2 regions of the Streptomyces sp. A01 genome follow, and region 2 is predicted to be linked to the other one. Evidence: riboswitches for the same ligand, from Rfam matches in the RefSeq annotation. Region 2 holds a riboswitch; the other holds the start of a gene.
What was found. A riboswitch is a leader RNA that binds a small molecule or an ion and turns the genes downstream of it on or off. The one in region 2 is predicted to bind glycine.
Positions count from the first base shown of each region.

Region 1 (4,813 bases), on a different contig from region 2:
CGGGTGGACACCGGCGAGACGCTGGCCCGGCACAATCCGGCCGACGAGCTCGCGCGGCGCCGCAACCGCGCTGGTTAGCGCGATTGTCAGAGGCGTACGGCACCATCTCTGAGTGTGAGAGGTGCGCCGACGATCCTGCATCTGGACATGGACGCCTTCTTCGCCGCGGCGGAGCAGGCGGCCAAGCCCAGCCTGCGCGGGAAGCCGGTGATCGTCGGCGGCCTCGGGCCACGCGGCGTGGTGGCCACGGCGTCGTATGAGGCGCGGGTCTTCGGCGTGCACTCGGCGATGGCGATGGCGCAGGCCCGGCGGCTCTGCCCGAACGCCGCGTATCTCACGCCGCGCTTCTCGTTGTACCGCCAGGTGAGTGAAGTCGTCATGCGACTGCTGGCGGCCCTGTCGCCGCTGGTGGAGCCGCTCAGCCTCGATGAGGCCTTCGTCGATCTGGAAGCGGGCGGCGTCGAGGCGTCGTCCCGGGCCGCGCGGCAGGTCGGTGAGCGGCTGCGGCGGGAGATCGCCGCGGCGACCGGGCTGGCGGGCTCGGTGGGGCTCGCCGGCTCGAAGATGCTCGCCAAGATCGCCTCGGAGCAGGCCAAGCCCGACGGCCTTGTGCTGATCGAGCCGGGCACGGAGATGGCCCTGCTGGGCCCGATGACGGTGCGTGCCATCCCCGGTGTGGGACCGGCGACTGCGGAGGCGCTGCGGCGGGCGGGCCTCCACACGGTCGCCGAGACGGCGGCGGCGGGGGAGGCCGAGCTGGTCAGGCTCCTCGGCAAGGCACACGGCGCGTCGCTGTACGCACTGGCCAGTGGCCGCGACGACCGTCCTGTCGTCGCGGAACGGGACACCAAATCGGTGTCCGTCGAGGACACCTTCGATGTGGACCTGACCGACCGCGTCCGGGTCCAGACCGAGATCACGCGGCTCGCCGACCGGTGTGTCGAGCGGCTGCGGGCGGCGGGCAGGTCCGGGCGCACGGTCGTGATCAAGGTCCGGCGCTACGACTTCTCGACGCTCACCCGTTCGGAGACCCTGCGCGGGCCGACCGACGAGCCCTCCGTGGTGCGGGAGGCGGCCAGACGGCTGATCGACGGTGTGGAGACCACCGAGGGCGTACGGCTGCTCGGCGTCGGCGTGACCGGGCTCGCGGACTACACGCAGGAGGACCTGTTCGCGCAGGCGGCGACGGAGCGGGCTCTTGAGGAGGCCAGAGCCGGTGACACCGGCCCCCAGGAGTGGGTCAGCCCAGGGGGCCCCGACGGGGGCGCTGAGCAGCCGGTGGCGGAGCCGGCGGCCCCTGAGCGGCCCAGGAGCTGGCTGCCCGGCCACGACGTCCGCCACGCCGAGTACGGCGCCGGATGGGTCCAGGGCAGCGGCGTCGGCCGCGTGACCATACGGTTCGAGCAGCCGTGGTCGCCGCCCGGCCGGGTGCGGACCTTCCCCGTGGACGACCCGGCGCTGGCGCCCGCCGACCCGTTGCCGCTGGTGCGGCCCGCCGAGGATCAGTCATCCGGGCCCGCGACGTGGCCGAAGTCCTTATCGGGCGGCGGGGCGGGGGTGCCACCGCGATGCGCGGCGTCGAGCCCGTAGTGCCGGTAGAGCTGGACTTCCTGCTCGGGGGAGAGATGGCGGCCCACGCCGAAGTCGGGGGCGCCCTTGATCAGCGCGCGGTCGAACGGGACCCGCAGCACTTCGTCGACGACCTCGCTGGGCTCCAGGGGGACGAAGACGTCCCGGCTGAAGAGGCCGGTGCGCACCGCCGCCCACTCCGGCGTGCCGGTCGCGTCATCGAGATAGACCTCGTCCACGGTGCCGATCTTCGTGCCGCTGCGGTCGAACGCCTTCCGGCCGATCAGGTGCCGCGGATCGGTGTCGGTCTGCACGGTCCATCACCTCCTACAGGTCACGACTGCCTGTGACACCTACGTAAGGCCACATCATGCCGACTGGCCACTTGAGCGAACAGCCGGGATCGACGCTGGTAGGCTGGCCAGCGGCTGTAGACCCCATACGGGAGAGCCCTCCGCCGCAGGTGGACGGGGGCGCCGAAGGAGCAAATCCTCCCCGGAATCTCTCAGGCACACGTACCGTACGGGCGAGGTCACTCTGGAAAGCAGGGCGGGTCACGGACTGGCATCATTCCGGAGCCCCTCCTCACCGACGGTGAAAGCCGGTCCGCCGCAGCGGGCCGGTGAAGCTCTCAGGTTGAGATGACAGAGGGGGAGGCCGTCCGGGTACCAGCGCCTTGGTGCCCCCCGAAGGTCGTATGACCAGGAGGCCTCCGCAGATGACTGCACACCGCATCTCCCTCACCGAACTGGAGCGCGGCACTCCGTTCGAAGCGCGCCACATAGGACCCGACCGCGAGGCGCAAGCCAAGATGCTCGCCCAGGTCGGCTTCGGCTCCTTGGACGAGCTCACCGCGGCCGCCGTTCCGGACGTGATCAAGAGCGCCGAGGCCCTGCGGCTGCCCGGCGCCAGGAGCGAGGCGGAGGTCCTCGCGGAGCTGCGTGAGCTGGCCGACAGCAACCAGGTGCTGGCCCCGATGATCGGCCTCGGCTACTACGGCACTTTCACTCCGCCGGTGATCCTGCGGAACGTGATGGAGAACCCCGCCTGGTACACCGCGTACACGCCGTACCAGCCGGAGATCTCGCAGGGCCGCCTTGAGGCGCTGCTCAACTTCCAGACCATGGTCGCCGACCTGACCGGGCTGCCCACTTCCGGCGCCTCCCTGCTCGACGAGGGCACGGCGGCCGCCGAGGCCATGGCGCTCTCCCGGCGCGTGGGCAAGGTCAAGGAGGGCGTCTTCCTCATCGACGCCGACTGCCTGCCGCAGACCATCGCCGTCATCGAGACCCGCGCGGAGCCCACCGGGGTCGAGGTCGTGGTCGCCGACCTGTCCCAGGGCATCCCGGACGAGATCGCCGAGCGCGGCGTCTTCGGCGTCCTCCTGCAGTACCCGGGCGCGTCCGGCGCGGTCCGCGACCCGCGCGTCCTCATCGAGCGCGCGCACGAGCTGGGCGCGGTCGTCACGGTCGCCGCCGACCTGCTCGCCCTGACGCTGCTGACCTCGCCCGGCGACCTCGGCGCCGACATCGCCGTGGGCACCACCCAGCGGTTCGGCGTGCCGATGGGTTTCGGCGGTCCGCACGCGGGGTTCATGGCCGTCGGCCAGAAGTTCGCGCGCAGCCTCCCGGGCCGCCTCGTCGGCGTCTCCGTCGACGCCGACGGGAACAAGGCCTACCGGCTGGCGCTCCAGACCCGTGAGCAGCACATCCGCCGCGAGAAGGCCACCAGCAACATCTGCACCGCCCAGGTACTCCTCGCCGTCATGGCCGGGATGTACGCGGTGTACCACGGCCCGGACGGCCTCGCCGCGATCGCCCGCCGCACCCACCGCTACGCCACGGTGCTCGCCGAGGGGCTGCGGGCCGGTGGCGTGGAGCTCGCACACGACACGTACTTCGACACCCTCACCGCGCGGGTGCCGGGCCGGGCCGCCGAGATCGCGGCCGCCGCCCGCGCCGCCGGGGTGAACCTGCGCCAGGTCGACGCCGACCAGGTCGGCATCGCCTGCGACGAGACGACGGGCCGCGCCCAGCTCGCCGCCGTATGGGCCGCCTTCGGCGTGCACGCCGACATCGAGACGCTCGACGCCGGGGTCAGCGACGCGCTGCCGCAGGAACTGCTGCGCGCCGACGACTACCTCACCCACCCGGTCTTCCACCAGCACCGTTCCGAGACGGCCATGCTGCGCTACCTGCGCAAGCTCGCGGACCGCGACTACGCGCTCGACCGCGGAATGATCCCGCTGGGCTCCTGCACGATGAAGCTCAACGCGACCACCGAGATGGAGCCGGTGACGTGGCCGGAGTTCAGCGCGCTTCACCCGTTCGCCCCAGTCGGGCAGGCGCAGGGCTATCTGACGCTGATCAACGAGCTGGAGGACCGGCTCGCCGAGGTCACCGGCTACGACAAGGTGTCCCTCCAGCCGAACGCCGGCTCGCAGGGCGAGCTGGCCGGGCTGCTGGCCGTCCGGGCGTACCACCGTGCCAATGGTGATGACCAGCGTGTCGTCTGCCTGATCCCGTCCTCGGCGCACGGCACGAACGCGGCGAGCGCCGTGATGGCCGGGATGAAGGTCGTCGTCGTCAAGACCGGCGAGGACGGCGAGGTGGACGCCGACGACCTGCACTCCAAGATCGAGCAGTACGGCGACGAGCTGGCCGTCCTGATGGTCACCTACCCCTCCACGCACGGCGTCTTCGAGGAGCACATCAGCGACATCTGCGCCGCCGTGCACGACGTCGGCGGCCAGGTGTACGTGGACGGGGCCAACCTGAACGCCCTGGTCGGCGTCGCCAGGCCGGGCAAGTTCGGCGGCGACGTCTCGCACCTGAACCTGCACAAGACGTTCTGCATCCCGCACGGCGGCGGTGGCCCCGGCGTCGGCCCGGTCGGCGTGCGCGCGCACCTCGCCCCGTACCTCCCGAACCACCCGCTCCAGCCCACCGCCGGTCCTCAGACGGGCGTGGGCCCGGTCTCGGCCGCTCCGTGGGGCTCGGCGGGCATTCTGCCGATCTCCTGGGCGTACGTGCGGCTGATGGGCGGCGAGGGGCTGCGCCGCGCCACTCAGGTGGCTGTGCTCGGCGCGAACTACATCGCCAAGCGGCTGGAGCCGCACTACCCGGTGCTGTACACGGGTCCGGCCGGTCTTGTCGCGCACGAGTGCATCGTTGACCTGCGCGGACTCACCAAGGAGACGGGCGTGAGCGTGGACGATGTCGCCAAGCGCCTGATCGACTACGGC
Region 1 is NZ_JBWLKN010000014.1:213,285-218,097, reverse strand. It holds gene AC5P1B_RS20840 (MerR family transcriptional regulator) at 1-78, shown strand, start outside; gene AC5P1B_RS20835 (DNA polymerase IV) at 115-1,590, shown strand; gene AC5P1B_RS20830 (PRC-barrel domain-containing protein) at 1,503-1,883, opposite strand; glycine riboswitch at 2,002-2,100, shown strand; glycine riboswitch at 2,101-2,227, shown strand; gene gcvP (aminomethyl-transferring glycine dehydrogenase) at 2,288-4,813, shown strand, end outside.
Region 1: it holds a riboswitch for glycine, as region 2 does, so the genes downstream of both, gcvP (aminomethyl-transferring glycine dehydrogenase) here and gcvT (glycine cleavage system aminomethyltransferase GcvT) in region 2, are expected to answer to the same signal.

Region 2 (4,813 bases):
CGGTGAACTCCAGACCGGCGGCGGCCAGGAAGTCGACGGGCTCCTCCTGCCAGTCAGGCTCATAGAGCAGCACCCGGCCGCCCGAGGCGGCGCCCTCCCCGTAGCCCCCGGCGTGCGGGTCGAGCGCGGAGCGCCCGGCCCGGCACAGCTGGGCGACGGCGGGCGGCGGCAGCGGCACACCGATCACCCCGCCGGGGTTCACCGCGATGCCGACCTGGGGCGGCAGCCCGCGCGCGAACTCCACGGCCGGGGCGACGGTGAACGGCATATGAGCGCCGACGACCTGGAGGAACTGCTGCTCGGAGCTGAAGACGGGCACGAAGGCGGCACCGTTCAGCTCAAGGGTGGCCACATCGAGGTCGCGGCTCGCGGGCCCGCCGCCCTTGGGCAGCGGCACCCAGATATGGCTGCGGCCCAGCACCTCGACGATACGGGCGCCCGCACTCGCCTGCTCCGGCCCCGTCGCGCTCATCGACAGCGAAGCGGCCAGTACCTCTTCGAGTTCATTGCACGGGAATCCGCCGACAGCCGGGGAGGTTTCGTAACTCTCAGGGATGTTCATGTCGTCCAACCGCCATCTCGTCCGACCTGCACACGCACCCTAACGGCTGCACCGTCAAGCCCTCCTGGCGGCCGCCGCATTCTCCGATGAATCCCCAGGTGGGAGCGGTCCGGCAGGCATCCGCACGCCAGCCGTTACGCCACCCTCGGTAGCCGACGAGTTGCACACAGTGCCAGCCCTTCACACGGTGGTCGAGTACCTGTCAGCAACATGAAGGGACATCCTTCTCATGCGCATCTCCCGGAAGACCGGCGTCCTCATCTCGTCCGCCGCGGTCACCGCACTGGCTCTCGGCTCCGCGGGCACCACCGTGGCCCTGGCCATGGACGAGGCCCCCGCTCGCTCCGTCAGCGCACCCAAGCCCGCACCCGACCCGGCGACCGTGACCGCCCAGACGAAGCTGCTCGACCACACGGGCAAGCTCATCGACCCCATCACCGAGCTGGCCGAAGACGTCCTCAAGGCCAAGGACAACAAGCTCACCGACAGCGAGCTGGCCAAGCACAGCAAGGCGGTCGACAAGGCCCTGCAGGCGCTGCGCCAGAGCGCGGCGCAGAAGCCCGCCAAGCAGGCCAAGCCCGCCAAGCCCGCGAAGCAGGTCAAGCCGGCCAAGCAGGCTCAGATGGGCCGTCAGGGAGCGGGCATCTCCCACCGCGCCGCGCCGCCGGCCGGCACCATGCGGGCGCAGGCCGTCGCCGACCTGAAGGCGAAGGTGGACTCCCTGGTCAAGACCTCGGCCAAGGCCAAGCCCGCGGACCGGGTGGCCGCCGCGCAGGCCACGCTGCGGGGCACCGTGAACGTCATGACCGCCATCATCCTCAGCGGCGAGCTGCCCGCCCCCGACCTGAAGGGCCTGCCGAAGCTGCCGACGCTGCCGGGCGCCCCGATGACGCTGCCCGCGGAGGTCCACCCGCGCTGACGCGCACCAGGCGCCACGCGGACCGCACGCCGCGAGCCCCGCACGACGGCCGCTCGCCCCGCCCGGCCCGTCCCCCCGCGGCGCGGAGGAGCCCCGGTCCCCCGGAACCCCGGCGACCGGGGCTCCTCCGCGCCGTGAGACCGCGCCGGGAATCCGCGCCGCGAGACAGCGCCGTACGCGGCGGGGGCCGGAGCGCCTACTCGAAGCCGATGCCGTGCAGCTCCCGCGCCGCCGCGCGGTCGAGGAGGACCGCCGACGCGCAGCCGTCCGGCAGGCGTCCGGCTAAGGTGCCCGCGCGGAGCCGGTCGACGGCGCTGCGGTGCCTGCCGAAGGCGTAGCCGGAGACTCCGCGTCCGCGCGCCGCCTGGCCCGCCAGGGCGACTTCGGGCGGGACGTCGAGCAGCACCAGATGCAGCGCGCCGCCGCGCCGCCGCGCGGTGCGGGCGAGCCAGCGGCGGACCCAGACGAGCGTGCCGCAGTCGTGGACGACGACGCTGTCCCCGGAGCGCAGCGCCCGGTACAGCGCGGCATAGTGCGTGAGCCGGACCAGCGGCCGGTACAGCGCGTACGGCAGCCAGCCGGGCAGCCACCGGTCCCAGCGGTCCCGCGCGTCCTGGGAGTCGACGCGGCGCACCTCACCGCCGCCCGCGTCGAGGGCCGCCACCACGCGCCGGATCAGCGTGCTCTTGCCGCTGCCCGGGAGGCCGGACACGACCAGGAGGTCTCCCGCCACGTACCGCAGTTCCCGTACGTGGTCCTGGCCGCCGCCGCGAGCGGGACCGGGGCCGCCGTCCGTCCGGCGGCACTCAGACCGCTCGTCCGCGGGCTCACCGGCGAGCTCGTCAGCCAGTTCGTCAGCGAGTTCGTCAGCGCCCTCGCCGTCCGGCTCGCCGGTTCTCCCGCCGGCTCGCAGGTCGCGGACGGCGGCGCCCCGGCCCGGCCTGACCGGCTCCCCGTGACGCTGTCGCGGCCACGGAAGCCGAGCGGGAACCGGCGGCCTCGCATGCATGCCCTGCCCCTGCAACGTGATCGTCCTCCCCGAACGCGGTCACTACGGTCAGCCGGTCACTACGCCACCAGTCACAAGTCATCCAGTCACCAGTGACCAGGCGCGCGTCACCGCGTCAGTCACCGGTCCTCACGACCAGTCGTTCGCCGCGTCACTACGGCCAGTCGGTCACCACGGCCAGTCAGTCACTACGGTCCGTATCCGTTGAGTGTAAAGAAAAGGTAATGCCCCACAAGGCGGATGGAGACGCCGTCACCGGATGCGGGACAGGATGGCGGACGGGGGCCCGCCCCGAGCGGGTCCGTGTAATGATGTGCGCGCAAACTCCATACAGGCCGCTTGAACCCATGCGGGAGAGTTCCCGGACCAGCGATGATCGGTGACGATCACTCGCCCGGGGCGCCGAAGGAGCAAGTCCTCCCTTGAATCTCTCAGGCCCCGATACCGCGTGGACGAGGCAGATCTGAAAAGCGAGCCGTTCGCGCGGCTCCACCCAAGGTGCAAGCCGAACCCCGGTCAGGGGTCATGGCGAACCTCTCAGGTTCCGATGACAGATGGGGAGGATGTCCTCGTCTGCCCTGCCCACCTTGGGAGTCACCACCGATGAGCACGCTGCCCGATCCCTCGCGCCGGACCGCTCTGGACGCGACCCATCGCGCGCTCGGCGCCACCATGACCGACTTCGCGGGCTGGGACATGCCGCTGCGTTACGCGAGCGAGCGCGACGAGCACAACGCGGTGCGTACCCGCGCCGGGCTCTTCGACCTCTCCCACATGGGCGAGATCACCCTGACCGGCCCGCAGGCGGGCCAGGCGCTGGACTACGCGCTCGTCGGCAACCTCTCGGCGCTCGCCGTCGGCCGCGCCCGCTACACCATGATCTGCGACGCCCAGGGCGGCATCCTCGACGACCTGATCGTCTACCGGCTCGGTGACGAGGAGTTCATGGTCGTCGCCAACGCCTCCAACGCCCAGGTGGTGCTGGACGCGCTGACCGAGCGTGCCGCGGACTTCGACACCGCCGTACGGGACGACCGCGAGAATTACGCGCTGCTGGCCATCCAGGGCCCCGAGTCCCCCGGCATCCTGAAGTCGCTGACCGACGCCGACCTGGACGGCCTGAAGTACTACGCGGGCCTGCCCGGCACGGTCGCCGGGGTGGCCGCACTGATCGCCCGTACGGGGTACACCGGTGAGGACGGCTTCGAGCTGTTCGTCGCCCCGGGCGACGCCGAGCCGCTGTGGCAGGCCCTGACGGAGGCCGGGAAGGCCGCCGGGCTCATCCCCTGCGGGCTCTCGTGCCGTGACACCCTGCGCCTTGAGGCGGGCATGCCGCTGTACGGGCACGAGCTGACCACCTCCACGACGCCGTTCGACGCCGGTCTCGGCCGGGTCGTGAAGTTCGAGAAGACGACGAACGAGGGTGCCTTCGTCGGCCGCGAGCCGCTGGAGGCCGCGGCCGGGCGGGCCGAGCAGGCCCCGCCGCGCAAGCTGGTCGGCCTGGTCGCCGAGGGCCGCCGGGTGCCGCGCGCCGGGTTCCCGGTCGTCTCCACCGCCGACGGGTCGGTCATCGGCGAGGTCACCTCCGGTGCCCCCTCCCCCACCCTCGGCAAGCCGATCGCCATCGCGTATGTGGACGCCTCGTACGCCGCTCCCGGCACTGCGGGCGTGGCGGTGGACATCCGCGGCACGCACGAGATGTACGAAGTAGTCGCACTGCCGTTCTACAAGCGTCAGCGCTAGCCGTACGCCACGTACCGCGGCCGCCGTCCCACCGGACAGACTGGCCGCACCGCGGGTCCATCGCGCCCTTTCAGCCCCCTTTGCACGAGCACGCCACCGCATCCAGGAGAATCACGCCATGAGCAACCCCCAGCAGCTGCGCTACAGCAAGGAGCACGAGTGGCTGTCGGCCGCCGAGAACGGCGCGTCGACGGTCGGCATCACCGAGCACGCGGCCAACGCGCTCGGCGATGTCGTCTTCGTTCAGCTCCCCGAGGTCGGCGCCCAGGTCACCGCGGGTGAACCCTGCGGTGAGCTGGAGTCGACCAAGTCGGTCAGCGACCTGTACGCGCCGGTCTCCGGCGAGATCACCGAGGTCAACCAGGACGTCGTGGACGACCCGTCGCTGGTGAATTCAGCCCCCTTCGAGGGTGGCTGGCTGTTCAAGGTGAAGGTGACGGACGAGCCGGACGACCTGCTCTCAGCCGATGAGTACGTCGCCTTCACCGGCAACTGACCCAACCGCCCACGTGACCTTCACGACTGAGATCTGATCGGGATTCTGATGTCGCCTTTCAACAGTTCCCTCCATGAGTTCGAC
Region 2 is NZ_JBWLKN010000026.1:76,890-81,702, forward strand. It holds gene AC5P1B_RS28375 (enhanced serine sensitivity protein SseB) at 1-562, opposite strand, end outside; gene AC5P1B_RS28380 (hypothetical protein) at 792-1,481, shown strand; gene AC5P1B_RS28385 (AAA family ATPase) at 1,678-2,490, opposite strand; glycine riboswitch at 2,831-2,947, shown strand; gene gcvT (glycine cleavage system aminomethyltransferase GcvT) at 3,094-4,233, shown strand; gene gcvH (glycine cleavage system protein GcvH) at 4,352-4,729, shown strand; gene glyA (serine hydroxymethyltransferase) at 4,778-4,813, shown strand, end outside.